4 regions of the Kitasatospora sp. NPDC088264 genome follow, and region 2 is predicted to be linked to each of the others. Evidence: riboswitches for the same ligand, from Rfam matches in the RefSeq annotation. Region 2 holds a riboswitch; each other region holds the start of a gene.
What was found. A riboswitch is a leader RNA that binds a small molecule or an ion and turns the genes downstream of it on or off. The one in region 2 is predicted to bind cyclic di-AMP.
Positions count from the first base shown of each region.

Region 1: linked by a shared signal. The riboswitch ahead of AB0O82_RS19785 (LysM peptidoglycan-binding domain-containing M23 family metallopeptidase) and the one ahead of AB0O82_RS23480 (transglycosylase family protein) in region 2 are both predicted to bind cyclic di-AMP.
Region 3: linked by a shared signal. The riboswitch ahead of AB0O82_RS34700 (transglycosylase family protein) and the one ahead of AB0O82_RS23480 (transglycosylase family protein) in region 2 are both predicted to bind cyclic di-AMP.
Region 4: linked by a shared signal. The riboswitch ahead of AB0O82_RS00490 (glycoside hydrolase family 16 protein) and the one ahead of AB0O82_RS23480 (transglycosylase family protein) in region 2 are both predicted to bind cyclic di-AMP.

Region 1 covers NZ_JBFBIR010000023.1:74,172-81,437, reverse strand. The annotation lists gene AB0O82_RS19800 (MarR family transcriptional regulator) at 1-125, shown strand, start outside; gene purB (adenylosuccinate lyase) at 263-1,693, shown strand; gene AB0O82_RS19790 (MFS transporter) at 1,701-3,233, opposite strand; cyclic di-AMP (ydaO/yuaA leader) riboswitch at 3,546-3,728, shown strand; gene AB0O82_RS19785 (LysM peptidoglycan-binding domain-containing M23 family metallopeptidase) at 3,731-4,690, shown strand; gene AB0O82_RS19780 (DUF2470 domain-containing protein) at 4,967-5,686, opposite strand; gene AB0O82_RS19775 (MFS transporter) at 5,866-7,080, shown strand; gene AB0O82_RS19770 (RidA family protein) at 7,158-7,266, opposite strand, start outside.
Region 2 covers NZ_JBFBIR010000031.1:72,012-79,277, reverse strand. The annotation lists gene AB0O82_RS23500 (helix-turn-helix transcriptional regulator) at 1-33, opposite strand, end outside; gene AB0O82_RS23495 (ATP-binding protein) at 452-973, shown strand; gene AB0O82_RS23490 (DUF397 domain-containing protein) at 1,353-1,616, opposite strand; gene AB0O82_RS23485 (hypothetical protein) at 2,176-3,153, shown strand; cyclic di-AMP (ydaO/yuaA leader) riboswitch at 3,588-3,748, shown strand; gene AB0O82_RS23480 (transglycosylase family protein) at 3,735-5,129, shown strand; gene AB0O82_RS23475 (LacI family DNA-binding transcriptional regulator) at 5,239-6,258, opposite strand; gene AB0O82_RS23470 (glycoside hydrolase family 13 protein) at 6,284-7,266, opposite strand, start outside.
Region 3 covers NZ_JBFBIR010000076.1:5,232-12,497, reverse strand. The annotation lists gene AB0O82_RS34715 (MazG family protein) at 1-621, shown strand, start outside; gene AB0O82_RS34710 (SDR family NAD(P)-dependent oxidoreductase) at 639-1,064, opposite strand; gene AB0O82_RS34705 (cytochrome P450) at 1,340-2,635, shown strand; cyclic di-AMP (ydaO/yuaA leader) riboswitch at 2,846-3,013, shown strand; gene AB0O82_RS34700 (transglycosylase family protein) at 3,019-3,936, shown strand; gene eno (phosphopyruvate hydratase) at 4,204-5,490, shown strand; gene AB0O82_RS34690 (septum formation initiator family protein) at 5,697-6,209, shown strand; partial or broken gene AB0O82_RS34685 (DUF501 domain-containing protein) at 6,181-6,696, shown strand; gene AB0O82_RS34680 (Ppx/GppA phosphatase family protein) at 6,852-7,266, shown strand, end outside.
Region 4 covers NZ_JBFBIR010000001.1:119,370-126,635, reverse strand. The annotation lists gene AB0O82_RS00515 (SDR family oxidoreductase) at 1-187, opposite strand, end outside; gene AB0O82_RS00510 (TetR family transcriptional regulator) at 330-974, shown strand; gene AB0O82_RS00505 (alpha/beta hydrolase-fold protein) at 1,169-2,311, shown strand; gene AB0O82_RS00500 (MoaF N-terminal domain-containing protein) at 2,405-2,734, opposite strand; gene AB0O82_RS00495 (lipase) at 2,944-4,281, shown strand; cyclic di-AMP (ydaO/yuaA leader) riboswitch at 4,516-4,682, shown strand; gene AB0O82_RS00490 (glycoside hydrolase family 16 protein) at 4,685-6,019, shown strand; gene AB0O82_RS00485 (hypothetical protein) at 6,039-6,524, opposite strand; gene AB0O82_RS00480 (IclR family transcriptional regulator) at 6,844-7,266, opposite strand, start outside.

The sequences.
Region 1 (7,266 bases), on a different contig from region 2:
GCGGCGAGATGGCCCGCACCCACCAGGCGTTCGAGGCGATGACCGACGAGCAGCGGATCGCGCTGCACTCGATCTGCGCGCAGGTCCTGCCGGTGCTGGCCGGCCGGTCCGGCGCCGCCCAGTAGGCCGCCCGGCAGCGGGCCGCCCCGCGCCCGGCGGGAATCGTCGGGCGGGCCCGGTCGGAGCCGTCCGCTCCGGCCCGGGCCGGAGCCGCCCGATGCGCCGACGTTCCGGCTGACCTCGGCTGTTAGGCTTGCGAAGCGTGAGCGCGAAGCCCCAGATCCCCAATGTCCTGGCCTCCCGGTACGCCTCGGCGACCCTGGCCCAGCTGTGGTCCCCCGAGCACAAGGTGGTCCTTGAGCGCCACCTGTGGCTCGCCGTCCTGAAGGCCCAGCAGGACCTCGGTGTCGAGGTACCGGCGAACGCCGTCGCCGACTACGAGCGGGTGATCGACCAGGTCGACCTCGGCTCGATCGCCGCCCGTGAGCGGGTCACCCGCCACGACGTGAAGGCCCGGATCGAGGAGTTCAGCGAACTCGCCGGCCACGAGCAGATCCACAAGGGCATGACCTCCCGGGATCTGACCGAGAACGTCGAGCAGCTGCAGATCCGCCAGTCGCTGGAGCACGTGCGCGACCGCACGGTGGCCGTGCTGGTCCGGCTGGCCCGCCTGGCCGCCCAGCACTCCGAGCTGGTCATGGCCGGCCGCTCGCACAACGTGGCCGCGCAGGCCACCACCCTGGGCAAGCGCTTCGCGTCGATCACCGACGAGCTGCTGGTCGCCTTCCGTCGCCTGGAGGAGCTGATCGCCCGCTACCCGCTGCGCGGGATCAAGGGCCCGGTCGGCACCGCCCAGGACATGCTGGACCTGCTCGGTGGCGACACCGACAAGCTCGCCGAGCTGGAGCGCCGGGTCGCCGGGCACCTCGGCTTCGAGAACGTGCTGATCAGCGTCGGCCAGGTCTACCCGCGCTCGCTGGACTTCGAGGTGCTCACCGCCCTCGTCCAGCTGGCCGCCGCGCCGTCCAGTCTGGCCAAGACCATCCGTCTGATGGCCGGCCACGAGCTGGTCACGGAGGGCTTCAAGGAGGGCCAGGTCGGCTCCTCGGCGATGCCGCACAAGATGAACACCCGCTCCTGCGAGCGCGTCAACGGCCTGGCCGTCATCCTGCGCGGCTACGCCTCGATGACCGGCGAGCTGGCCGGCGACCAGTGGAACGAGGGTGACGTCTCCTGCTCAGTGGTGCGCCGGGTCGCGCTGCCGGACGCCTTCTTCGCCTTCGACGGCCTGCTGGAGACCTTCCTGACCGTCCTCGACGAGTTCGGCGCCTTCCCCGCCGTGATCGAGGCCGAGCTGGACCGCTACCTGCCGTTCCTCGCCACCACCAAGGTGCTGATGGGCGCGGTGCGCGCGGGCGTCGGCCGGGAGACCGGGCACGAGGTCATCAAGGAGCACGCCGTCGCCTCCGCGCTGGCGATGCGTGCGGGCGCCCGCGAGAACGAGCTGCTGGACCGGCTGGCCGCCGACGAGCGGATCCCGCTGGACCGGGCCGGGCTGGACGCGCTGCTGGCCGACCGGCTCTCCTTCACCGGTGCGGCCGGTGCCCAGGTCGCCGAGGTGGTCCGCCAGGTGGAGGCCGTCGCCGCCGCCTACCCGGAGGCCGCCAAGTACGCGCCCGGTGACATCCTCTGACGATTCGTCAGCTGGCTGAGGGCCCTGCCGCCGATCCGGTGGCGGGGCCCTCGTCCGTGTGGACGTGGCCCGGGTCGAGCGGCGGGGTGGTGCCGCAGGCCCACTCGCAGTCCGGCTCGGCCACCGGGCGGTCCACCGGCGCGAGCACGTTGCCGCGGACGGTGGCGAAGGCCGTCAGCCCGCCGGTGACCAGCAGCCCGGCGCAGATCAGCATCGCGGTGCGGAAGGCCGAGTCCACCGCGGACGGCACCCGGTAGGCGTCGCCGCTCAGCCCGGCGAGCGAGGGCAGCGCGGCGACCGCGAGCAGCCCGGCCGCGCGGGCGGCGGCGTTGTTGACGCCGCTGGCGATGCCCGCGTGCCGGACCTCGACGGCGGCCAGCACCGTCGCCGTCAGCGGCGCGACCAACAGGGTCATCCCGCAGCCCAGCACCGTGACGGCGGGCAGCACGTCCGCCCAGTAGGAGGAGCCGGGGCCGGTGCGCAGCATCAGCAGCACCCCGGCGGCGCACAGCAGCGGACCGACGGTGAGCGGGATCCGGGGGCCGATCCGCTTGCCCAGCCGCCCGGCGCGCGCCGACAGGGTCAGCATCAGCACGGTGATCGGGACCAGGGCGAGGCCGGAGACCAGCGGGGAGAAGCCGGAGACGATCTGCAACTGCACCACCAGCAGGAAGAACACCCCGCTGAACGCCGCGTAGACGCAGAGGGTGACCAGGTTGACGGCGGTGAACAGCCGGGAGGAGAAGAGGCCGAGCGGCAGCATCGGCTCGGCGGCGCGGCGCTCGACCGCGATGAAGGCAGCGCCGAGCAGCAGGCCGATCGCGCCGGTGAGCCAGACCGCGGGGGACAGGCCCTCCCCGGCGGCGGTCAGCGCGTAGGTGATCGCGCCGAGGGCGAGCGCGGCGAGCAGCGCGCCGGGGACGTCGAAGCGGCCGACGGCGCTCTCGTTCCGGCTCTCGGGGACGAACCGGGAGGTGACCGCGACCACGGCGGCCGCGAGCGGAAGGTTCAGCAGGAAGATCCACCGCCAGCCGGGGCCGTCCACCAGCCAGCCGCCGAGGAAGGGGCCGACCGCGGCCGACACCCCGCCGAGGCCCGACCACAGGCCGACCGCCGCCGAGCGGTCGTCCGGGTGGAAGACGGCTTGCAGCATGGCGAGCGAACCGGGGGTGAGCAGCGCCCCGCCGATGCCCTGGACGGCGCGGGCGGCGATCAGCACGTGGATGGTGGGGGCGGCGGCGCAGGCCGCGGAGGCGGCGGCGAACCAGAGCACGCCGATCAGGAAGACCCGGCGCCGGCCGTACCGGTCGCCGAGCGCGCCGCCGAGCAGGATCAGTCCGGCCAGGGTGAGCAGATAGGCGTTGAGCGTCCACTGCAGGGACGCGAGGGAGGCGCCGAGATCGGTGCCGATGCGGGGCAGCGCGACGTTCACCACGGTGCCGTCGAGCATCGCCATGCTGGAGCCGAGCACCGTCGCGAGGAGGACCCAGCGTCCCCGCGAGGTGCCCAGGCGCAGTGTTCCTGCTTCGGAGGTGGCCACGGGCCGATCCTGCGCCCGTGGGGCGTACGTGACAAGGGTCACCGGGGGGTGTGTCGGTGGGTGCGCGGTGCGTGAGCGGGCGGGTGCGCAGCGGTGGCGGAATCGGCGCAGCGTCGTGGATCAGTGGCGCCGGGTGAATGGATTGTGCACGTACGGTGCAGCCGATCATTCGGAGGGTCACCGCAGCTCGGGGGGTTGTTGCCGGTTCAAGTGATCGACATTGCTTCACCCGAACGGATGGGTTTTAGTTCAGCGACCGCCCGGCCAGTCCGGACGGATCCACCGGGTGGAACGCCGAATCCTGCCGCTGCCCGGTGGCTCGCACCGAACTCTGTACGGCAGGAGCGGGGGACCCACAGGTAAGTCGCCGGACCGGAAACGGCACGCTTTCGCGTACCCGGATCCAGGGCCGGCTAGGGGTGAAGCCGCATGTGCGGCCGGGCAACTCCAGCCCGAACCCGACAGCTCACCTCGCAGGCGTCGGAGAGGAAAATTCCATGCCTGCACAGGCTCGTCGTATCGCCCTGCCCCGCGCCGCCCGCATCGGGATCGCCACCGCCGTCACCGGTGTCTCCTTCGCCCTGCCGCTCGTCACCGCGATGAGCGCCCAGGCCCACCCCGCGCCGGCCGCCGCGGTCACCGCCGCCCCGGCCGCCGCTCCCGCCGACCAGGCCCAGGCCTCGTCGCAGGAGAGCTACCGCGTCGTCAGCGGCGACACCCTGTCCCGGATCGCCGACGCCCAGCACGTCGACGGCGGCTGGCAGGCGCTGTACGACCACAACCGTGAGGTCGTCGGCGGCAACCCGGACCTGATCTTCCCCGGTCAGCGGCTCGTGATCGCGGGCCAGGCCGCCCCGGCCAAGCCCGCTGCCCCGGCGAAGCCCGCCCAGCCGTCCGCCCAGGACGCCGCGCCGGCCACCACCGCCGCCAAGCCGCAGGCCCAGCCGGAGGTCCGGACCGAGGCGGCCAAGCCGTCCGCCCAGCTCCAGACCCAGCTGCAGACCGCCGCGCCGTCCGCCGTGGTCACCGCCGTGCCGGTCGCCGCCGCTTCGGCCTTCGTCGCCCCGCTGGCCGGCCCGAAGCTGGGCACCGCGTACGGCGTGGCAGGCTCGATGTGGGCCTCCGGCCACCACACCGGCCAGGACTTCGTCGCCTCCACCGGCACCCCGCTGCGCGCCGTCGGCAACGGTGTCGTGGTGAAGGCCGGCAACGGCGGCGCCTACGGCAACGAGGTCGAGATCAAGCTCGCCGACGGCCACTTCGCCGAGTACGCGCACCTCTCCTCGATCGGGGTGAAGATCGGTCAGGCCGTCAAGGCCGGACAGCAGATCGGCCTCTCCGGCGCGACCGGCAACGTGACCGGCCCGCACCTGCACTTCGAGATCCGCAACGGCTCGGAGTACGGCTCGGACATCAACCCGGTCGCCTACCTGCGGGCCCACGGCGTCGCGCTCTGACCCGTACCGGATGTACCGGATGTGCCGGATCTGCCGGATGTACCGGATGAGGAACCACCGCTGCTACGGGGCGAATCGACCGCCCGGGATGGTCATGTCGGGTGACCGCTCGACCGGGTGATCGCCGCAGCAGTGGACATGGGCGCGGGACACGCCCAGGCCGGCCCGGCTCGCGAGACTTCTCTCGCGAGCCGGGTCGGCCGCTGTCGTTTCCGGGCCTTGGTGGGTGTGTCCGGGGAGAGTTGACGATACGTCAGTGTGCTTCGGCGGGCCGGTTCAGAGCCGGTGGGCGGGCAGCCCGTGCTGGGCGGCGGTCAGCAGCTCGTGCATCCGCTGCCCGAAGTCCTCGGTGTCGGCGGCCGGTTCGGGGAAGACCAGGCGGACGTCGCGGTGGCCGTGCGGGTGGTCCAGGCGCAGGACCAGGCCGTGGCGGTCCAGGGCGAGCGGGCGGACCTCCGGGTGCTGGGCGAGCAGGTCCGGGTCGAGCAGCCGGGTGAGGACGGCGAGGGCGTCGGCGTGGTCGTCGGCGAGGTGGGTGAGCATGGCGGCCTCGTAACGGGCCAGCGGGTCGGGCGTGGCGAGGGCGAGGTCGCCAGCGGTGAGCGCGCCGGTGCCGTAGGGGGTGGCGAGGACGGCGTGGGCGACGTCCACGCGCAGGTGGACGCTGAGGCCGTCGTCGGCGAGGTGGGCCAGGTGCAGTCGGCCGGCCAGGGTGAGGCGGGCGCGGATCCGGTCGCGGACGGCGACGGGGGAGATGTCGGTGACGTCCAGGACGACGGCGAGTCCGTCGGTGGCGCGGGCGGCGGCGGTGGCGAGCGGGTCGCCCAGCGGGGCGCGCAGGCGCAGCCGGGAGCCGTGGACGGAGACCGGGGTGTCGAGGTCGTGGTGTTCGCCGCAGGCGCGGACGGTGAGCGAGGAGGTCGCGCTGAGCAGGCTCTGGACGCGCTCGGCGGTGGTGGGTTCGGGCACCTCGGCGTCGCCGGCGGGCAGGCTCATGACGGACCTCCAGTTAGTTAGGTGAGCCTAACCTAATCTCCGCTCGAGGGTGTGGCAAGTGGCGTGGCCGGGATTGCTGTCGTCGGGGATAGGTGGCGCTTGCAAGTACCTGCGGGTGTCTCGTATTGTCGACGCTGGTAGTTGCATGCGCAACGGTTCTCTCTGGAAAGCGGTCCCTCATGCCCCTCGCGCTCCTGGCGCTGGCGATCAGCGCCTTCGGTATCGGCACCACCGAGTTCGTGATCATGGGCCTGCTGCCCGAGGTCGCCGGCGACTTCTCGGTCTCCATCCCCACCGCCGGTCTGCTGATCTCCGGCTACGCGCTCGGCGTCGTGGTCGGCGGCCCGCTGCTCACCATCCTCGGCACCCGGGCCCCCCGCAAGGGCATGCTGCTGACGCTGATGGGCCTGTTCGTGGTGGGCAACCTGATCGCGGCCGTCGCCCCCGCCTTCGGGCTGCTGATGATCGGGCGGATCGTCAGCGCCTTCGCGCACGGCGCGTTCTTCGGCATCGGCTCGGTCGTCGCCGCCGACCTGGTCGCCCCGCACAAGCGGGCCGGCGCCATCGCCCTGATGTTCACCGGCCTCACCGCCGCCAACGTGCTGGGCGTCCCGATGGGCACCCTGCTCGGCCAGCACTTCGGCTGGCGCTCCACGTTCTACGTCGTCGCCGGGCTCGGCCTGCTCGGCCTCGCCGGGATCGCGGCGCTGGTGCCCGTCCAGCCGCGGGCGGGCGCCGCCCGGCTCGGCCCCGAACTGGCCGTCTTCCGGACCCTGCGGCTCTGGCTCGCGCTCGCCATGACCGTGCTCGGCTGGGGCGGCATCTTCGCGATGTTCACCTACATCACGCCGATGATGACCGAACTGGCCGGCTTCGCCCCGAGCAGCGTCACCTGGCTGCTCTTCCTGTTCGGCGTCGGCCTGTTCGTCGGCAACCTGCTGGGCGGCTGGTTCGCCGACCGCGCGCTGATGCGCAGCCTCACCGTGATCCTCGCGGTGCTCGCGGTGCTGCTGTTCGCCTTCACCTTCGCCGCGCACAGCAAGCCGGCCGCGATCGTCCTCATCCCGCTGATCGGGCTGTTCGGCTTCGCGACCGTCGCGCCGCTGCAGAAGCGGGTCATGGACCAGGCGGCGGGCGCGCCGACGCTGGCCTCGGCCGCCAACATCGCCGCGTTCAACCTGGGCAACGCGCTGGCCGCCTGGCTCGGCGGGCTGGTCATCTCCGGCGGCCTCGGCTACGACGCGCCGAACTGGGTGGGCGGGCTGCTCACCGCGGTCGCCCTCGGTGTGACGGTGTTCGCGGCGGCGCTCGACCGGCGCGGCGCGGCGGGCGAGGGGCGGGTCGTGGCGCGCTCGGGGGCCCCGGCCGAGCAGGGCGTGCCCGCGGGGCGGTGAGCGAGGGGGACGGCGGAGGGCCCGGACGCCTGGTGCGCGTCCGGGCCCTTGCGGTGGTCGGGCCGCTCGACGGTGTCTCAGGCGACGACGGCCTGGGCGTCGATCTCGACCAGCATCGGCTCCTGCGGCAGCTCGACGAAGATCGTGGTGCGGCAGGGCTTCACGCCGCCGGGCTTGATGTTCTCG
Region 2 (7,266 bases):
CATCGAGCCGCCGCCCGGCTGAACTGTGGTCATGCGGTCGAAACCTCCACCTAGGGCAAACAGCGCACAGTCTGCCATCAGTTGAGCGCTCACGGTGCCGATACTGACGGATGTTCCTATCAGTTCCACACTCCACACACCAGGATGCACGTGCATCCGGCGCTTGCATATGCCAATAGTGCGACTGCACGTGAATCGACTCTTGCATCTGCAGTGAGCGCACACCACCATGGTGCACGTGCACCTGCACATCCCTGGCATTCCCGCGGGCTCCGCGTCGACCCCACGCGCGACTCCGTGCACCGACCCGGCAGCGTTCCCCCGCGCCACCGGGGGTTCGTGTGCGCGCGCGCTGGTCGAGGGGGCGGCCGAGCGGCCGAGCGAGTCGGAGGTGACCGGCATGACCCCGGCGGGTCCAGCCGTGTCCGCCCCCTTATGGGAGGAGCTCTTCATGAGCACCGGTACGGCTTTGGCGGTTGACCCCCATGTGGTCACCTGTACGCTCGCTCCTCGCTTCGAAGCCGTCAGAACCGCGCGCGACTTCGCCAGAACCTCTCTTCAGCGCTGGGGCCTGATGGAGCTGTTCGACGACGTCGCGCTGGTGGCCTCGGAGCTGGTGACCAACGCACTGCGGCATGCGATCGGCGCACGGCCCGACCCTGCGGGTGGCGTCCAGGGCGAGTACGACTTTCCCATACAGCCGACCCCTGAGGGCCGGCTGCCGATCCGAATAAGCCTGGTCCACCGCTCCCCCCAGGTGGTCTGCGCGGTGAGCGACCCGAGCTGCATCGGCCCGGTCGCCCGGGAGGCGGACTTCGTCGCCGAGTCCGGCCGCGGACTGCACCTGGTGGAGTCCTTCAGCCGCTCCTGGGGTTGGCACCCGCTGGGCAGCGGCAAGGTGGTCTGGGCCCTGTTCGAGGCGGAGCCGGCCACCGGTTCCGAACTCGGTGGACGGCACCGGCGCTCGGCCTAGCGCCAGGCGGCGCGCGGCCGGCCGAGGGAGGCCCCGGGAGGACCGCACCCCGGGCTCCGCGGAGCGGATCGGCGGGCCTGGCACAGGTGCGCCACGGGCTCCGGCCCAGCCCTCAGGGCGATTTCCACGACGATTCCCGGGCCTGTCTCCCGGACGAGCCGGCCGGACCGACGGCCGGGCACCCCGGCGGCCCGACTCCCGTCCACGTCCGGGCCCCCAGCCGTGCGCGGGACCACCCGCCACACCTGCGCGCGGTCGGCCGCGAGAACGGCCGCCACGAGAGCGCCCGCCATGTGGCCCCGGACCGGCCCCGGACAAGACAAAGGCCGTCGCGGTGTCAGCACCCACGACGGCCCCCCGATGGCAGGACGGCGGCCGGTCAGACCGCCAGGTGGTCGAACTCCCCGTCCTTGGCCCCCAGCAGCAGGGCGGCGATCTCGGCCCGGGTGTAGATGAGCGCCGGACCTTCCGGGAAGCGCGAGTTGCGCATCGCCACATCGCCCCCCGGCAGGGCCGCGAACTCGACGCAGTTCCCCTGGGAGTTGCTGTGCAGGCTCTTCTGCCAGACAACCCCCTTGAGGTCGGCGGCCGCCATCCCGTTGTAGGTGTCGTACGAGCCGTACGTGTCCTGCGAGTCGTGCATAGAAATCTCCCGAAGAGCTCCGGAGTGGTCGTCCAGCGCGGCGCTCCCGGCACCCGCCGAACGAACGGACCGGCCCCGTACCGGCCCGGCACAACGCCTCACTTGACGCGATGATAGCTGCTGTGCACGTGCATCAGCACGGGACATTGCAGGTGCACGAGGCCTTTCACCGGCAGTTCTGAACTCTTCACGGACCCTTCTCCTGACGGTACGTAAACGGACATAGCCGAGTGAATCGCCAGATTCTCGATAACCGGCCGTGAGCGATTCCCCGCTGAATGTTGATCTTCAGACGCCCGGAGTCGCGCCTTCGTGACCCTCCGTCAGGCGACCTCCCGGCTGTGAGACATCTCACGCGCCACAGAAGCAACTCGACGCCCCGTCGGACACGTCAGGGCAACCAGCGGTGATCGCTCGAAGGCTGGGTGAGATATGTCCGGATTGCGGGCAAACCGCCCGGACGGACACGACGGGAGCGCGGCGCACCCGCCATGACCACGTGAAACTCGAACGGCAGCCGAATGCAGGCCTGACGGGCCGATGTCCTACGATCTCCGGCATGAGCACCGCAGCCATCCCGGGCGCGCCACTGCCCGTCCGCACTCCAGGCTCCCGTGCGCGGGGGCGCCACCGTCGCCCCGAGCGCCCCGAGATCCCGGCCGGATCCCCGGCCCTGGTGCTCGCCGTGCCCGCGACCGCCGGGCCCGAGTCCCGCTCGGTCGTCGAGGAGCTGCTGTCGATCGTCCGCAGCGAGCAGGGCGACATCCAGACCGCCGTCGGCTACCTCCCGGGCGAAGCCGCCCAGGGCGCCGACAGCGACGACCGCACCGTCGCCGAACTGCTGGCCATGGCCGCCGAGGCCGGCCTGCCCGCGCCGGTCCTGGTGCCGCTGGTACCCGGCCCGCACGGATTCCTGACCGAACTCCACGCCCTCGCCGCCGAGTACGGAGCCCCCGTCACCGACGTGCTCGGCCCGCACCCGCTGCTCGCCGAGGCCGTGCACGTGCGCCTGTCCGAGGCCGGCCTGGCGCGTGCCGACCGGGCCCGGCTGTTCGCCATCGCGACCGCCGCGGACGGCGTCGTGCTGACCACCGTCGGCGGCGAGGAGGCCGCTGCCGCTGCCGGCATCACCGGTGTCCTGCTGGCGGCCCGGCTGGCCGTCCCGGTCGTGCCCGCCGCGCTCGACGTGCCGGGCTCGGTCGCCGCGGCCGTCAACCACCTCAAGGAGACCGGCTCCCAGCGCCCGGCGCTGGCCCCGCTGGTGATCGGGCCGGAGGCCGACTCCGAGCTGCTCGCCACGGCCGCCGAGGAGACCGGCTGCCCGTCCGCGGCGCCGCTGGGCGCCTACCCGACGGTCGGCCAGCTGATCGCCTCCACCTACCTGGCCGCGCTGCCGGCGCCCTCCCCCGAGGCCCTGACGCGGGCCGAGGCCGAGGCGGCGGAGGCCGCCGAGGGCACCCACGCCGACCACTCCGGCCGGGGTGGTCGCGCCGCTCACGCCGCTCACGCCGCCGCCGAGGAGTCGGCCGGCCAGTAGTAGCGGTCACCGCACGTGTGAAGGGCCCGGAACGGCTACGTTCCGGGCCCTTCCCGCTTGTCCCGTAAGGGAGTTAAAGGACGAATAGGTGTGATGTCCGTTCTATCCGCATTTGTTCACCATCGCTCGACGCACCCCCCGACGGCCACAGTGCGGACACGCCGCTCTCCCGACGGGCGGGCCCCCAGGCGACCCGACCCACCGTCACCCGCCTCCTGAAACGCAGACAGTTGCGCGCACCCTTCGCGGCGTTGCCGGAAATCGGTCATTTCCGATCATGACAAGTGAGGGGAACGACCGTTCTCGCCAAACCGTGATGCGCGTCACAGGTGTTTGCAGTTTGAACTTAAGTCTGCTTAACGTGCTCCCCGTTCGTGGCCACACGAACCCAGTTCATCCGCGACGCCGAGTCCTGCCGTCGGATGTCCTGGCAGCGCGAAAACGCACCACGGCAGGAGCGGGGGACCCACAGGTAAGTCGCCCCGGACCGTTCCCCGGAACGATCCAGGGCTAGGGGTGAAGCCGCGCCCACAGCGCGGCCGGGCAACTCCAGCCCGAATCCGACAGCTCACCTCGCAGGCGTGGGAGAGGACTGCGTCTTCATGCTGCCCACCAACGGCACCCGTCTGTCCAGTCGTACCCGACGCGTGATCGCCGCCGTCGGCGTCGCGGGCGTCGGCCTCACCATCCCCTGCCTCACCTCCGGCACCGCCTCCGCCGCCTCCGTCGCCACCTGGGACAAGGTCGCCCAGTGCGAGAGCACCGGCAACTGGAGCATCAACACCGGCAACGGCTTCTACGGCGGCCTGCAGTTCACCTCCAGCACCTGGGCCGCCTTCGGCGGCACCGCCTACGCCCCCCAGGCCAACCAGGCCACCAAGGACCAGCAGATCGCCGTCGCCGAGAAGGTCCTCGCCTCGCAGGGCCCCGGCGCCTGGCCGGTGTGCTCGGTCCAGGCCGGCCTGACCAAGGGCGGCACCCCGGCCGCCGTCGACACCTCGGCCGGCTCGACCACCGGCTCGGCTGCCGGTTCGACCGCCACCAAGCCCGCCGCGAAGCCGGCCGCCCCGGCCGCCAAGCCCGCGCAGACCCAGACCCCGGCCCCGGCCGCGAAGCCCGCCAAGCCGGCCGCACCGGCCCAGGACCAGGCGCAGGCCCCCGCCGACTCCACCAACGGCACCTCGGCCCAGAAGGGCCAGAGCCAGGCCCGGAACAGCGCCCAGCCCCAGGCCGACGACTACACCGTCGCCTCCGGCGACTGGCTGTCCTCGATCGCCGACAAGCACAACCTCCAGGGCGGCTGGCAGCGGCTGTACGAACTCAACCGCGGCACCCTGACCGAGGGCCCGGACTCCATCTACCCGGGCCAGCGCCTCTCGTTCAAGGACGGCGGCCAGGCCCAGCAGTCGGCTCAGGCCGACCGGTCCGGCTCCGGCTCGTCGGCCACGTCCGGCTCGGACTTCACCTGGTTCGACCGCTCGCAGAAGTCCGGCCAGACCTCCAACGGCGCTGTCGCGAGCGCCAAGCCGGCCGCCCAGCCCCAGGCCCCGGCCACCAAGCCGGACTCCAAGCCGGCCGCCCAGGCTCAGACCCCGGCTCAGACCCCGGCCGCCACCGGCAGCATGGCCGCCGCGGTCTCCTTCGCCCAGTCGAAGGTCGGCCAGGCGTACGTCTACGGCGGTACCGGCAACGGCGGCTGGGACTGCTCCGGCCTGACCCAGGCCGCGCTGCGCGCCGCGGGCGTCTCCGTCCCGCGCGTCGCCGCCGACCAGGCCGCCGCCAGCACCCGCGTCTCGCTGGACAGCCTGCAGGCGGGCGACCTGCTGTTCTGGTCCAACAACGGCCAGAACTCCGGCGTCTACCACGTCGCGATCTACATCGGCGGCGGCCAGTACGTCGAGGCCGCCAACCCGAGCTCGGGCGTGCGCCTGCAGACCGTCGCCAACTGGGCGCCGGACTTCGCCGGCCGGGTCTGAGCACGACCGACGGGTGACAGCCGACAACTGACGGCTGACCCGGCACCCTGGCGGCACACAACGGGCCCCGGAGAGCAACTGCTCTCCGGGGCCCGTCCGTTGACCGTCCTCAGCGCGCGCAGGCCCCCGTGGACCCGCGCATGACCAGCTCCGGCTGGAACATGAACTCCCCGCGCTGGACCGCGTTTCCGCCGACCTCCTCCAGCAGCGCGTCCACCGCCGCGGTCGCCATCGCCTCGACCGGCTGGCGGATCGTGGTCAGCGGCGGCTCGGTGAAGGCGATCAGCGGCGAGTCGTCGAAGCCGACCACCGAGACGTCGTGCGGCACCGACAGCCCACGCTGCCGCACCGCCCGGATCGCCCCGAGCGCCATCATGTCGCTGCCGCAGACGATCGCCGTGCAGCCCTTGTCCAGCAGCGCGCCGGCCGCCGCGTGCCCGCCCTCCACGCTGAACAGCGTGTGGTGGACGAGTTCCTCGGCCTCCTCCTGGCTCCGTCCCAGCACCTCGCGCATCGCCGCCGTGAAGCCCTCGATCTTGCGCAGCACCGGCACGTACCGCCGCTGCCCGACCGCCAGCCCGATCCGCTCGTGCCCGAGTTCGGCCAGGTGCTGGACGGCCATCCACATCGCGGCCCGGTCGTCCGGCGAGATGAACGGCGCGTCGATCCGCTCGCTGTAGCCGTTGATCAGCACGAACGGCACCCCTCGCCCGGTCAGCCGGGCGTAGCGGTCGTGGTCGGCGGTGGAGTCGGCGTGCAGCCCGGAGACGAAGACGATGCCCGCCACGCCCCGGTCGACCAGCATCTCGACCAGTTCGTCCTCGGTGGACCCGCCCGGTGTCTGGGTGCACAGCACCGGGGTGTACCCGTGCCGGCTGAGCACCTGCTCGATCACCTGGGCCAGTGCGGGGAAGATCGGGTTGCTCAGCTCCGGCGTGATCAGCCCGATCAGGCCGGCGCTGCGCTGGCGCAGTCGGGTCGGCCGCTCGTAGCCGAGCACGTCGAGCGCCGCCAGCACGGTCTGCCGGGTGGCGGCGGAGACGTTCGCCTTGCCGTTGAGTACGCGGGAGACGGTGGCTTCGCTGACCCCCGCCTGCGCCGCGATGTCTGAGAGTCGCGCCGTAGTCACGGTCCCAGAGCCTATTGCAACCACGTCAGACCGCCCACCAGCCGGTGCTGTCCGGCGCGAGCACCGTCTCGCCGCCGTCGACCACCAGCTCCACCGAGGAGAGCAGCAGCTTTCCGGGCGCCGCTATCCGGACCGGCTCGTCCGTGGCGTTGACGGTGCAGACGAAGGAGCCGCGGCGGAACGTCAGGGTCCCCTCGGGGCCCTCCAGCCACTCCACGGCCGTCCCGGCGCCGAGGTCGTCCTGGGAACGGCGGACGGCGAGCGCGCTGCGGTACAGCTCCAGGGTGGACGCCGGGTCGCCGGTCTGCGCCTCGACGCTCAGCGCGGCCCACTCGGCCGGCTGCGGCAGCCAGGACGGCCCGCCGGCGACCGGGCCGAAGCCGTACGGGGCCTCGGTGCCGGACCACGGGATCGGGACGCGGCAGCCGTCGCGGTAGCCGTCCTGCCCGGCCTTGCGGAAGAACGACGGGTCCTGGCGGACCTCGTCCGGCAGGTCGGTGACGTCCGGCAGACCGAGTTCCTCGCCCTGGTAGATGTACGCGGAGCCGGGCAGCGCGAGCATCAGCAGGGTGGCGGCGCGGGCCCGGCGCAGGCCGAGCTCGCGGTCGCCGGGCGTGCGGATCTGGGTGCCGAGGCCGGGCGGGTTGGCGAAGCGGGTGGCGTGCCGGGTGACGTCGTGGTTGGACAGCACCCAGGTGGTCGGGGCGTCGACCGGGCGCATCGAGTCGAGCGAGACGTCGATCACCTCGCGCAGCGCGGCGGCGTCCCAACCGGTGCCCAGGTACTGGAAGTTGAAGGCCTGGTGCAGCTCATCGGGGCGCACGTAGTTGGCGGTGCGCTGGACGGTCGGGGTCCAGGCCTCGGCGACGCCGATCCGCTGGCCCGGGTACTCGTCGAGGATCTTGCGCCAGCTGCGGTAGATCTCGTGCACGCCGTCCTGGTCGAAGAACGGCATGACGTCGTTGCCGAGCAGCTTGAGCTGGTCGGAGCCGCCGAGGTCGGGCAGGC
Region 3 (7,266 bases), on a different contig from region 2:
CTGCGCTCGCCGGGCGGTTGCCCGTGGGACGCCGAGCAGACGCACGAGAGCCTGGTGAAGTACCTGGTCGAGGAGGCGTACGAGCTGGTCGAGGCGATCGAGGAGGGGGACCGGGAGACGCTGCGCGAGGAGTTGGGCGACGTGCTGCTCCAGGTGTTCTTCCACTCCCGGATCGCCGAGGAGCACCCGGCGGAGGCGTTCTCGATCGACGACGTGGCCGGTGACATCGTCGAGAAGCTGATGTACCGGCACCCGCACGTGTTCGGGGACGTCGAGGCGGAGGGCGCCGCCGAGGTGGAGGCGAACTGGGAGCAGCTGAAGGCGGCCGAGAAGGCGGACCGGGAGTCGGTGCTGGACGGCGTGCCGGCCGGGCTGCCGTCGCTGGCGTACGCGGCGAAGCTGGTGTCGCGGGTGCGCCGGGCGGGCTTCGCGGGCGTGCCGGACGAGCCGTACGCGCTGCCGGCGGAGCTGACGGCGCAGTCGGCGGGCCGGCTGCTGCTGGCGGTGGCGCAGCGGGCGTACGACGCCGGGGTGGACGTGGACGCGGCGCTGCGCTCGGCCGCGCGCGGTTACCGGGACGCGGTGCGCGCGGCCGAGGGCCTCGGGCCGGTCGGCGAGTAGCGGGCCCGGGCAGGGCCTCAGGCGGCCGTGGCGGTGTTCTCGATCGGCCGCCGCTGCCGGGGGACGACTTCGCCGATGGCCTCGCCGACGAGGGCGAGGAGTTCGGCGAGGCGTTCGAGGTCGAGGCGGGCGGGCAGTTCGGCGAGCGAGACGATCCGCTCGCCGTCGGGGCCGGCGACGCAGAACAGGTCGATGGGGCCGAGGTGCTTCTCGGCGGTGTCGACGAGGGCGGCGACGTCGCTGGGGCGGCGGATGTCGCCGCCGACGCCGACGACGGGGCAGCCCGGCCGGTCGAGTTCGGTGGCGAGGTCCTCGGCGACGCCCGCACGCTGGTCGGCGATCAGCACTCCGGCGGCGCCGGCGGCGGCGAACCGGCGGGCGAGCTCGGCTCCCGATCCGCCGTCGAGTACCGCGATGACGACGACTGCCCCGCTGACCCGCATGGTCTGCTCCTCCCTGTGGGCGACACCGCACCGGCGCCCACGATTTCTGCGGAGGATCGTAGGCAGGTCCTGACCCTCCGCAACAGGGATTACCCCTCAGGTGACCAGGGTCACGCCCGCCACCCGGCCAAGAGCTGTCCAAGAGCTGTCCACGGACCGTCCACGGGGCGTCCACGGAGCGTTGGCGGGCCGTCCGCCGGGTGTCGACGATCCGGCCCCGCCGGTCGCGTCCGCCGGAGGCGGTGCGGCCCCGACCCACCGGATACGGTCGACGCATGCCAGTGCAGCCCGATCCCGCCGCCCCGCAGCTCTTCACCTGGGAGTTCGCCACCGATCCGTACCCCGCCTACGCCTGGTTGCGCGAGCACGCCCCGGTGCACCGCACGACGCTGCCGAGTGGGGTGGAGGCCTGGCTGGTGACCCGCTACGCGGACGCTCGGCAGGCGCTGGCGGACGGCCGGCTGTCGAAGAACCCGGCACACCACAGCGAGCAGGCGCACCGCACCGGGCGGGTGGGAATTCCGGGGGAACGCCAGGCGGACTTGATGACGCATCTGCTGAACATCGACCCGCCGGACCACACCCGGCTGCGCCGGCTGGTGTCGAAGGCGTTCACGCCGCGCCGGGTGGCGGAGTTCGAGCCGCGGGTGCAGCAGCTCACGGACCGGCTGATCGACGGCTTCGCGCAGCGCGGTTCGGCGGACCTGATCCACGAGTTCGCGTTCCCGCTCCCCATCTACGCGATCTGCGACCTGCTGGGTGTGCCGGCCGAGGACCAGGACGACTTCCGGGACTGGGCCGGGATGATGATCCGGCACGGCGGCGGCCAACGCGGCGGCGTGGGGCGGGCGGTGAAGCGGATGCGGGCGTACCTGCTGGAGCTGATCCACCGCAAGCGGGCGGATCCGGGTGATGACTTGATCTCGGGCCTGATCCGGGCGAGCGACCACGGCGAGCACCTGAACGAGAACGAGGCCGCCGCGATGGCGTTCATCCTCCTGTTCGCGGGGTTCGAGACGACCGTCAACCTGATCGGCAACGGCACGTACGCGCTGCTGCGCAACCCGGAGCAGCGCAGGCTGCTGCAGGAGTCGGTGGTGCGCGGCGAGGCGGCGCTGCTGGAGACCGGGATCGAGGAACTCCTGCGCTACGACGGGCCGGTGGAGATGGCGACGTGGCGTTTCGCGACGCGGCCGCTGTCGATCGGCGGGGTGGACATCCCGGTGGGCGATCCGGTGCTGGTGGTGCTGGCCGCGGCGGATCGCGATCCGGCCAGGTTCGCGGACGAGAACACCCTGGACCTGGCCCGCACGGACAATCCGCACCTGGGTTTCGGCCACGGGATCCACTACTGCATCGGCGCCCCGCTGGCCCGCCTGGAGGGGCGGAGCGCACTGGCCACGCTGCTTTCCCGGCTGCCGGACCTGCGGCTCGCGGAAAACCCGGAGAACCTGCGCTGGAGGGGCGGCCTGATCATGCGTGGCCTGCGGGAACTCCCGGTCGAATTCACTCCGGAGACCTGCTCTCCGTACGCGCCGCCGGTCACGCCGACCGACGCCCCGACACGCTGACGGCATGTCTCCGGCGGCCCGTGGAGCCAGGCCTGAACCCGCATTAATCCGGACATACCGCCGCCGTTGGTAGGCGATTGACCACGCGCCGTAATTTGTGTGTGATATCGGTGATATGAGCTTGTTATTGGTCTGATGATCTGTCTACTCTCCCTGGAGTTCGCAGCTGCGGACCTCGTGCGCGGAACGCCGAATCCTGCCCGCCGCGTCACGGGAAACCGACCAGACCCTGGGCAGGGGCGGGGGAACCAGGTTTGTTGCCGTTCCCCGACGGCTTGGGGTGAAGCCGCCCGAGCGGAATCGTTTCCGCTTTCGGCGGCCGGGCCACCTCCCGGTCCGAACCCGACAGCTCACCTCGCAGGCGTGCGGAGAGGGACCTCTTCATGCTGTTCGTTGGAACCGGCCGCCACCGCCGTCGCACCCAGACCGAGAAGGCCATCGCCGTCGCCGGTGTGGCCGGCGTCGGACTCGCGATGCCGCTCCTCACCGCCACCGGCGCCTCCGCCGCCCCGGCCTCCACCTGGGACGCCGTCGCCCAGTGCGAGAGCGGCGGCAACTGGAGCATCAACACCGGCAACGGCTTCTCCGGCGGCCTGCAGTTCACGCCCAGCACCTGGAAGGCGTACGGCGGCACCTCCTACGCCCCGCAGGCCAACCAGGCCAGCAAGGCGCAGCAGATCTCGGTCGCCGAGAAGGTGCTGGCCTCGCAGGGCCCGGGCGCCTGGCCGGTCTGCTCCCAGAAGGCCGGCCTGAGCAAGGGCGGCGCCCCGGCCTCCGTGGACACCTCCACGGACGCCAAGCCCGCCAAGCAGTCCGCCGCCAAGCCGACCCAGCAGGCGCAGGCCCCGAAGCCCGCCCAGCAGCCGGTCAAGCAGGCCGCCCCGAAGCCGGCCGCCCAGCAGCCCGTCCAGCAGGCCCCGCAGCAGACGCAGCCGCAGACCCAGGGCTTCTCCGGCAAGGCCGGCTGGGACGCCGACGCGAAGGTGTACTGGTACCAGAACAACGGCGCCTGGTACTGGACCAGCCACCAGAGCGTCTACCAGCAGTACGCGGGCCAGCCCGCCGCCCAGCCGCAGTACGCGCCCCGCGCCGCGCAGCCCGCGCAGTCCGCCCCGGCCGCGCAGCCCGCCGCCGCGCAGGGCGGTCACGACTACACCGTCCGGGCCGGCGACACGCTGTCGACGATCGCCGCCGCCCAGGGCGTGTCCGGCGGCTGGCAGTCGGTGTACGACGGCAACCGCGGCACCGTCGGCGGCAACCCCAACCTGATCATGCCCGGCCAGGTGCTGCACCTCGGCTGAGCGGCCCGGGCCCTGAACGGCCCGCGCCCTGCGGGCGAAGGGGGACGGGACCTGTCCCCCTTCGCCCGCATTCCCCCGTATTCGCCCGCTTCGATCGGGCAAGCAGGTGAACTACCGGTGGGTAGCCGGGCCACACGCTGAGACGGGACCGAGGCCAGCGCGGCCCCGGGGGCCGGGGCGGTTAGGCTCTGGTCGTAACGACTCCGCAATCGTCCCGCCGGCAGCACCCAACGTCAGCCGGACCCTGCTTCCGCAAGGAGATGCCTCGTGCCGTCCATCGATGTCGTCGTAGCCCGTGAGATCCTCGACTCGCGTGGCAACCCCACGGTCGAGGTCGAGGTCGGCCTCGACGACGGCAGCACCGGCCGTGCCGCTGTCCCGTCGGGTGCCTCCACCGGCGCCTTCGAGGCGCTCGAGCTGCGCGACGGTGACAAGAACCGCTACTTCGGCAAGGGCGTGGAGAAGGCCGTCCTGGCCGTCATCGAGCAGATCGGCCCGGAGCTGGTCGGCTACGACGCCACCGAGCAGCGCCTGATCGACCAGGCCATGCTCGACCTGGACGCCACCCCGGACAAGTCCTCGCTCGGCGCCAACGCGATCCTGGGCGTCTCGCTGGCCGTGGCGCACGCCGCCTCCGAGGCCAGCGACCTGCCGCTGTTCCGCTACCTGGGCGGCCCGAACGCGCACGTGCTGCCCGTTCCGATGATGAACATCCTCAACGGCGGTTCGCACGCGGACTCCAACGTCGACATCCAGGAGTTCATGATCGCCCCGATCGGCGCGGAGTCCTTCTCCGAGGCCGTCCGCTGGGGCGTCGAGGTCTACCACACCCTCAAGGGCGTGCTGAAGGAGCGCGGCCTGTCCACCGGCCTCGGCGACGAGGGCGGCTTCGCGCCGAACCTGGACAGCAACCGCGAGGCCCTGGACCTCATCACCGAGGCCATCCAGAAGGCCGGCTACGTGCCCGGCCGTGACATCGCGCTCGCCCTGGACGTCGCCGCGTCCGAGTTCTACGAGGACGGCGCCTACCAGTTCGAGGGCAAGGCCATCTCCGCCGCCGAGCTCATCGAGTACTACGCCGAGCTGGTCGACGCCTACCCGCTGGTCTCCATCGAGGACCCGCTGGACGAGTCGGACTGGGACGGCTGGAAGGCCATGACCGTCAAGCTGGGCGACAAGGTCCAGCTGGTCGGCGACGACCTGTTCGTCACCAACCCGGCCCGCCTGGCCAGGGGCATCGAGACCGGCACCGCCAACGCGCTGCTGGTGAAGGTGAACCAGATCGGCTCGCTGACCGAGACCCTGGACGCCGTCGAGCTGGCCCAGCGCAACGGCTACCGCTGCATGATGTCGCACCGCTCCGGCGAGACCGAGGACGTCACCATCGCCGACCTGGCCGTCGCCACCAACTGCGGCCAGATCAAGACCGGTGCCCCGGCCCGCTCCGAGCGCGTCGCCAAGTACAACCAGCTGCTGCGCATCGAGGAGATCCTCGACGACGCCGCCGAGTACGCCGGCCGCGGCGCCTTCCCGCGCTTCCGCTCCGCGGAATAGCAAGCACAGCCGCTCCGCGGAGTAGCAAGCACGGCCGCTCCGCGGAGCAGCAGGCTCAGCCGCTCCTCGGAGCGGCGAGCACGGTCGCTCCGCCGACCGGTGAGCACGCCTGACCGGTGCCCCGCCGTTCACCCCGTAGGGTGGACGGCGGGGCACCGTCGCGACCAGGAGGGGAACGGGAGATGGCAGGCTGGAGGATCCCGGGCTTGGCGGCCCGGCCTCGCTTCACGAGCCGGGCGACCGTCCTCGTCCTGGTGCTCTGCTCGCTGGTGGCGATCCTCGCCTACCCGACGCGGCAGTTCATCTCCCAGCGCGCCGAGATCTCCGCCCAGCAGGCGAAGGCCGACCGCTCCCGCCAGCAGGTCGAGCAGCTGCGCCGGGAGAAGGCCCGCTGGCAGGACCCCGAGTACGTCAAGGCGCAGGCCCGTGTCCGGCTGCACTACGCGATGCCGGGGGAGACCCCGTACATCGCGGTGGATCCGGCCGGTCCGGCCGCCGCCCGGCCCTCGGCGTCCGCCGGCGGTTCCGCCACCGCCGCCGGCCCGGCCGCCTCCGACGGCGCGCCAGGCGGCTCGGCGCGGGCCGCCAAGCCCTGGTACGCCAGCATCTGGGACTCGGTCGACGCCGCCGACACCACCGACGCCGCCGCCCCGGCCCCCGCCTCCCCCCGTCCGCTCCCACCGTCCCCCGCTGGAGACACCTCCCCCCATGACCACTGAGAACCACCCCGCCGTCTCCGACGCCGACGTCGCCGCCATCGCCGCCCAGCTCGGCCGGGTGCCGCGCGGCCTGCGCGGCGTGGCGCACCGCTGCCCCTGCGGCAACCCGGACGTCGTGGAGACGGCCCCCCGACTGCCGGACGGCACGCCGTTCCCGACGCTGTACTACCTGACCTGCCCCAAGGCCGCCTCGCTGATCGGCACCCTGGAGGCGGACGGCGTGATGAAGGAGCAGACCGCCAGGCTCGCCGAGGACCCGGAGCTGGCCGCCGCCTACCAGAAGGCGCACGAGGACTACATCGCCCGGCGCGATGCCATCGAGGTGCTGGAGGGCTTCCCGAGCGCCGGCGGCATGCCGGACCGGGTGAAGTGCCTGCACGTGCTGGTCGGCCACTCGCTGGCGGCCGGCGAGGGCGTCAACCCGCTCGGCGACGAGGCGATCGGCCTGCTGGAGGACTGGTGGGCCAAGGGCCCCTGCGTCTCCCCGGCCGAGGTCGAGGCCGCCGGTGAGCGGGTCGCCCGCAACCGGGCCAAGGACCAGGACCACCAGGCCGTGATCGAGGCCAAGCAGCAGAAGGCCGCCGAGCGCGCCGCGAAGAAGCGGGCCGCCGAGGAGTCCGACGCCGGGGAGTCCGCGTGAGCATGACCCGGGTGGCCGCGATCGACTGCGGCACCAACTCGATCCGGCTGCTGGTCGCCGACCTGGACCCGGCCACCGGGGAGATCATCGACCTCGACCGCCGAATGATCATCAATCGGCTGGGCCAGGGCGTGGACCAGACCGGCCGGCTGCACCCGGACGCGCTGGCCCGCACCTTCGCGGCCTGCCGCGAGTACCGGGAGGTCATCGCCGGGTTCGGGGTGGGCCCGGAGCGCACCCGCTTCGTCGCCACCAGCGCCTCGCGGGACGCCGAGAACAGCGACGAGTACGTCGAGGGCGTGCGCGCGATCCTGGGCGTCGAGCCCGAGGTGGTGAGCGGCGAGGAGGAGGCGCACCTGTCCTTCGTGGGCGCCACCAAGGAGCTGACCGGCGGCCAGTTCCCGGCGCCGTACCTGG
Region 4 (7,266 bases), on a different contig from region 2:
CCTGGATGGCCAGGCGGTCCGCGGTGCCGTCGGCGGTCGCGCGGTCCAGGGTCGCCTTCAGGCCGTCCTCGTCGACGTCGACGGCGACGACCTTCCCTCCCTCGGCGAGGATCCGGTGCACGGTGGCCTGGCCGATGCCAGAGCCGCCGCCGGTGATCAGGACGTTCCGTCCGCTGAAGCGCTCCATGGTGGTACTCCGTTCGTTCGTTCGTGGCCTCTCGACCTCAAGAGGCACGGTACGCCTTTATGGCATAACGTGCCAATAAGTCCTCCGGGTGTCACTTCGGCGCAACGCGCCACAGTGACACCGGCCCGCGTACGCTGACCCTGTGACCGGACGCCCCACCCTGAATCAGCGCCGCCGCGACGCCACCCGGCTGGACATCGCCCGTACCGCCGCCGCACTCTTCGCCGAGCGCGGGGCCGAGGCGACCACCGCCGAGGAGATCGCCCTCGCGGCCGGCATCTCGCTGCGCACCTTCTACCGGTACTTCTCCGTCAAGGAGGACGCCGTCGCGCCGCTGCTGGCGGCCGGTGGGCGTCGCTGGGTCGACCAGCTCGCCGAGACCCCGGCCGATCTGCCGCTGCGCGAGGCTCTGGAGCGCTCGGCGGTCGCCTCGCTGACCCCGCCCGACGAGGAGGCGGTCGAGGCGATGGAGTGGACGCGAAGCCTGCTGCGCGACCCGCGCCTCGACGGCACGTGGCAGCGCGTCCACGCCGACTCCGAGGAGCGGCTGCGGGCGGTCCTCGCGGCGCGTTGCCCGGGCGGCACCGACCCGCTGGAGATCCGACTGGCCGCCGCTGCGGCGACGGCCGCGATCCGGGTCGCGCTGGAGGAATGGGCCGCCTCGGACGCGCCCACGACCGGCCCGGGCTCCCCGCGGGAGCTCGGTGCGCGCTGCATGCGCGAACTCACGGCGGGGCTGCGGCTCTACGGGCGGGAGGGCTGGGCCCGCCCGGCCGCGAACAGGTGACAGATAACAGCTGACAGATTTCGTTATCTGTTATCTGTTATCTGTTATCTGTCGGCTGTCATCTGTCATCTGTTCCTCCTCCCCGGCCCCGTTAGGGTGGGTGATCGCGCGCCCCGGTGGGGGAACCGGGGTGACCACCTCGGATGTCCTGGACGGAGGGGGCGGGGAGTTCGAGGCGTGGGAGCAAGTAGGACATGGGTCTGACGAGCCACAAGGTGTTGGCGCTGGCCGTATTGATCGCCGTCGTGATGACGGCCGGCACGGTCTGGCTGTGGCCAAGACTCGCCAAGCAGACCTGGCAGGCGGTGCTCGGCCGGATCGGCTCCCTGCTCGCCACCCAGCTCGCGGTGCTGGCCGCGCTCGGCCTGGTGGCGAACAACTACTTCGCCTTCTACAGCAGTTGGGACGACCTGCTGGGCACCGGTGACACCGGCCCGGTGGTGATCCACAACAAGGCGGACGCGTCCGGCCGGCTGCTCGTGGAGACGATCGGCCACGCCTCCGTCAAGGGCGGCGGCGCGATGGGCCGCGAGCCCAGCCAGTCCGGTGAGATCCGCAAGGTGCGGATCGACGGCGCGGCCAGCCGGCTGTCCACCGAGGGGTACGTCTTCCTGCCGCCGCAGTACTTCCAACCGGAGTACGCGCAGCGGCAGTTCCCGGCGGTGATCGTCAGCACCGGCTTCCCCGGGATCGCCGAGAACCTGATCACCCGGTTCAACTACCCGGGCGCAGCGCTCAAGTTGCTCCAGGACGGCAACATGCAGCCGACCGTCATGGTGCTGATGCGCCCCTCGCCGGCCCTGCCGCAGGACACCGAGTGCGAGGACATTCCGGGCGGCGCGCAGTCCGACACGTACTTCACCAAGGACGTCCCTTCAGCGATCCAGGCGAGCTTCCGGGTCTCCTCCGACCCGCAGGCCTGGGCCTTCATGGGCAACTCGACCGGCGGCTACTGCGCCCTCAAGCTGGCCATGCGCCACCCGGACGTCTTTCCGACCGCCGTCGCGCTCTCCGCCTACTACGACGCCGCCGACGACCCGACCACGGGCGACCTGTTCGGCGGCAGCAAGCAGCGTCGTGACGAGGCCAACCTGATGTGGCGGTTGAAGAACCTGCCGCAGCCCAAGGTGTCCGTGCTGCTGGCCGGCACCAAGAAGGGCGACGGCGACTACCGGCGCGACACCGAGGCCTTCGTCGACGCCGTGCAGTCCCCGATGAAGGTCTCCTACAGCATGTTGGAGAACGGCGGCCACAACTTCGAGACCTGGAGCGCGCTGCTGCCGTCCTCGCTGGAGTGGCTGTCCCAGCACCTCAAGGTCCCGAACCAGGCCGCCTGAGCAGACCGTCTGAGCAGACCGTCTGAGCAGGCAGTCTGCCCAGACGGCCTGAGTAAGCCGACGGACAGCGAGGGGGCGCGGGGGCGGTGAGGCTCAGGCCACCCGCTCCAGCGTCCCGGTGTGCAGCTCGCCGACCCGGCCGCCCTCGCCCTCGTACGTCCAGAAGGCGCGTACCGTCAGCCGGCCGAGGTCCATCACGTGGCTGACGGTGATCCCGCTCTCCTCGGTCCAGCTGATGAAGTAGATCTCCGGCGCCACCTCGGCGACGTGCAGCCGCACGTCCTCCCACTGGCCCGCCGACTCGCCGAGGCCCTCCCAGCGCAGCCGCCTGCCGTCGGCCGAGTAGGTGTTGCGGAAGGCCGCGCCGTTGTCGGCCCGGAAGAGGTAGGTGCGGCCGGCGAAGGCGGGCAGGGGCGCGGTCATGGTGGGGCGGTACCTCGTTCCTGTGGGGCCGTGCACGGCGGTCTTGTGCACTGCGGAAGATGTCGGACCTCCAATTTATCCGACCCGGTGAGCCGGGTGGGCGCACCCGTGGACGGTGCGCCACGGCACCGGCCGCCACCGCGCAGGCCGGCGCGGTGTGCGGCGGGCACCTGGGCGCCCGCCGGCGGCCGGTCCTACCGTCCACCCCCATGAGACGCACCCCCACTCCCGTGCGGCACACCCCCACCGCCGTCAGACGCACCCCCACCGCGTTGTCCGCCCTCCTGCTCACCCTCGCCGCGCTGCTCCTCGGCACCCCCACTCCCGCCCAGGCCACCGTCGCCCAGACCGCCACTGCCCAGACCGCCGCCCAGGCGGCCACCGCCCCGCTCGCCCTCGAAGCCGCCTTCCCCGCCCCCGGCAACGGCTGGGCCAAGGTCGAGCGCTACCTCGACACCACCCCCGGCTTCCGTACCGAGCAGTACCCGGCCGACGGCCGCGGCGACCAGGACGGCGCCCGCCGGACGTACTTCGGCGGCACCGGCCAGCCCTCCTCCAGCCGCTTCCTGCTGTACTCGGCGACCGGCTGGGACACCGGTAGCCGTCCGACCCCCGTGCTGCTGGTCCACGGCGCCAACGACAACGCCGACCGCGCCTGGGCGAACCCGGGGGAGAGCGGCACCTGCGGTGCCTCCGCCTGCCCGTCCACCGGCCTCGCCCAGTACCTCGCCGGCACCGGCCACCGGGTGTTCGCCATCGGCTTCGCCCACAAACAGGGCGACAACCTGCTCCAGGCGCAGGCCGTCGGCGACGCCGTCGCGCTGATCCGGGCCCGCCTCGGCGTCCCCCAGGTGGACGTGGTGGCCTGGAGCAAGGGCGAGGTCGCCGCCCGGGCGTACGTGTCCTCGGTGCGCCCGTCCTGGGGGCGGGCCTACGCGGGCGACGTGCGCCGCCTGATCACCCTCGGGGGCCCGAACGGCGGGCTCGACTACGTGTACGCGCACGGCTGGTCGTTCGACCTCGCGAGCTGGCCGGCCTGCGGCGGCACCGCCAACGCGCCGTCCCCGCACCTCTACATGACCTGCTACGGCACCTACACGGCGCAGCCCTGCCTCGGCGTGCTGCCCACCGGCGGCTACGACTGCTACCCGGGCCAGCGCCAGCTGCTCGCCCGCTGGGACGGCCGGTACGGGGTGGACGGCACCGCCCAGGACTGGTGGACCACCTACTACGGCGGCCAGGGCTTCTACACCTCCGGCCAGGGCATCCAGGCGGCGATCGACGCCGGTTCGCTGATCGCGCCGCTGCAACAGGCGGGCGTCCCCGCGTCGGTGCGCACCTATCTGCTCGCGGGCGGGTCCGCCGACATCCCGGGCGTGCTCAACGAGAACCGGGGGCCCAGCGACGGCATCGTGTTCACCGCGAGCGCCCTGGACACCACCGGCATCGCGACGATCGGCGGCACCCGGCTGCTCACCGGCCTCAACCACCTGGAACTCGCCTGGGCACCGGAGGCCGAGAGCCAGGTCGACAACTGGCTCGCTTGACCCGTGGACCGCCGATTCGCCGATTCGCCGATTCGTCGTTCGGCAGCTCGACGGCTCCGCTGATCCGTCCCAACTGATCCACCACGCAGCGTCGTTGATCGACACCACTGTGACCTGTGCGACAACCGGCCCGAGCAGGTTGTCCGTTCACGGACGGCCTGCCTAGCCTGCAACCGTCGTCCGCCCTCGCGGACCCCCGCCGCCGGGACGCCGAGTCCTGTCCACCCGCCGGCCGGCAACCGAGCACCACAGCGGACGGGAGCGGGGGAACCAAGGTCAGCGCCCGGCCCGTACGCTCCCGCGTGCGGGCCGTGGCTAGGGGTGAAGCCGCTTCCACCGGCGGCCGGGCTGCCTCAGCCCGAATCCGACAGCTCACCTCGCAGGCGTCGCAGAGGACACTGCCATGCACCAGCCTGCCCGGCGCCGCGCGCCGCGCCACGCCCGCCCCTCCCACCGGGGCCGCAACGCCGCCCTCGCCGTCACCGGAGCGCTCGCCGTCACCGGCGCCGGACTGCTCGGCCTGCCGGCCGTCTCCGGCGCCCAGGCCGCCACCGCCCCGACCGTCACCCAGGACCGGCTCGCCCCGGCGACCATGGTCGCCAACCAGGCCGCCACCGCCTCGCTGACCCTCCACTCCTCGGCCTGCTTCACCGCGAAGACCGTCGGCGTGGGCGTCCGGAACGCGGCCGGTGCGAACCTCGACTTCCCGGGCAACGCCTCCAATGTGCAGATCTGCCCGAGCGGCCTGTCCTTCACCAGCGGCGCACGCGCCCTGCCGGCCGGGACGTACACCCAGTTCGGCTTCTGGCAGGACCTCGGCGGGGCCTGGCACAACCTGGCCTCGCAGCAGCTGGTGGTCTCCAGCACCCCGGCGCCGACTCCGCCCCCGACCCCGACGCCCACCACGAAGCCGACTCCCGCCCCGACCCCGACTCCCGCCCCGACCCCGACGGCGACCCCCACCGCGAAGCCGACCCCGACGAGCAGCCCGAGCCCGAGCAGCCCGAGCGCCACCGCCAGCCCGTCGGCCGGCACCCCCGCATCCCCGGTCGCCGGCAAGTCGCTGACCTGGTCCGACGAGTTCAACGGCCCGATCAGCTGGGGCTCGCGCTGGGTCGGCGACAAGAGCACCGCGTACAAGTACGGCAACCACAACCCGGACGACAACAAGCTCGACCTGCTGAACAAGAACAACGTCAGCGTCGCGAACGGGGTCGCCACCTTCACCGCCGCGCCCGGCACCACCACGCTGGAGAACGGCAAGCAGGCCTGGAACACCGGCTTCCTGACCACCGAGGGCTCCAGCGAGGGCTTCCAGGTCAGGACCGGCGACTACGCCGAGACCCGGGTCAAGCTGCCGTCCGGCTCCGGCGCCTGGCCGGCCTTCTGGACCTGGAAGAACGGCAACGGGGAGGTCGACTCCTTCGAGTACCACCCCGACAACCCGAACCTGCTGGAGCTGACCAACCACGTCAACCCCGGCAACCCCAAGTACTACACCGACGCCGGCGCCGTCGCGAAGGACCAGTGGGTGACCATCGGCACCTATTACGGCGCCACCTCGGTGGACTGGTACGTCAACGGCGCCAAGGTGTTCTCGGACGGCAAGGGCGTCGGCGCCAACTGGTCGGCGTACCTGATCCTCAACCTGTCGGTCGGCGCGGGGAAGTACCACCCGGCGCCGCAGGGCACCGCCCCGATCACCTTCGCCGCCGACTACGTCCGCGTGTACCGGTAGGGCCTTCGGGGCTTCCGGGTCAGGAACCGGGAGCCGTCTCGACCACCGTGATGTCGAACGGCTGCCGGTTGTTCCCCTCGTCCGGGTCGTCCACGCCGCGCACCGAGACCGAGCCGCCGGTGAGCTTGCCGATCCGCAGGTCCGGGGAGAGGCGCACCGGTACCAGCGCGGTCGCGCTGCGCAGCGGGGGCAGTCCGGCCGGGAAGACACAGCGCACCTGCCGGCCGTTGAGCCGCACCTCGCAGTCCTCGGGGAAGTACGGGCCCACTGGGGAGACCCCGGGAGGCAGCGTCACCAGCACGGTGAACGGTGCGGCGGTGGTGTCCGGGCCGCGGTTGGCGATGAAGGCGTGGACGGTGGTGGTGCCGCCGGGCGGGGCGGCGTCCGGGTCGAGCCGGACCACCTCCAGATCGGAGCGGGACGCCGTGGGGGCTGCCGTGTCCACCGCCGGCCGGGGCTCGGGCCGCCGCAGCGCCCAGGACGGGCCGGCGGTCAGCGTCGCCACCGAACAGCCGGCCGCCATCGCGGCGACGAGCGAGGCCGCGCGGAATCCGCGGAGCCTGCTGGCCTGCCCGGACCCGCCCCGCCTGGACCCGCCCTGCCCGGACCCGCCTCGCATTGTCGAACGCCTGTACGTCATCGTCGTCCACCCTGTCCCGGGGCCCCGGCCGCCCGCGCCGCTGCGGGCCGCGTCCGCACCAGGGTGGCGGAGCCTGCGCCGGGGGCCGGTGCAACCCGCTCGGCGTCCGCCCGAACGGGGGAGCGTACGTACGGGAAGTCGACCGGATCGACTTCCCGTGCGTGAAGCGGGCGGTGGCGACGGGTCAGGGTGCGAGGACCTGCCCCAGCCGGGTCGCGATGTGATGCATCACCGGCACCAGCGAGGACGTGCCGGCCTGCTCCTCCAGGGCCCGGATGCGGGCCTCCGGGCCGGACACCGACAGGGCGGTGGGCGTCGGCGCGCCCGGTACGGCGAGCGCGATGCAGCGGACGCCGATCTCCTGCTCCTGGTCGTCGACCACGTAGCCGCGCTCGCGAGCCTCGGCGAGCTGGTGCAGCAGCTCCTGCGGGTCGGTGACGGTGTACTCGGTGTGCGCGGGCAGCGGGTTGGGGCCCAGGACGGCGCGCGCCTCGTCCTCGGGGAGCTGGGCCAGCAGCGCCTTGCCGACGCCCGTGCAGTGCGGCTGCACCCGTCGGCCGACCTCGGTGAACATCCGCATCGAGCGCCGCGACTGCACCTGCCCGAC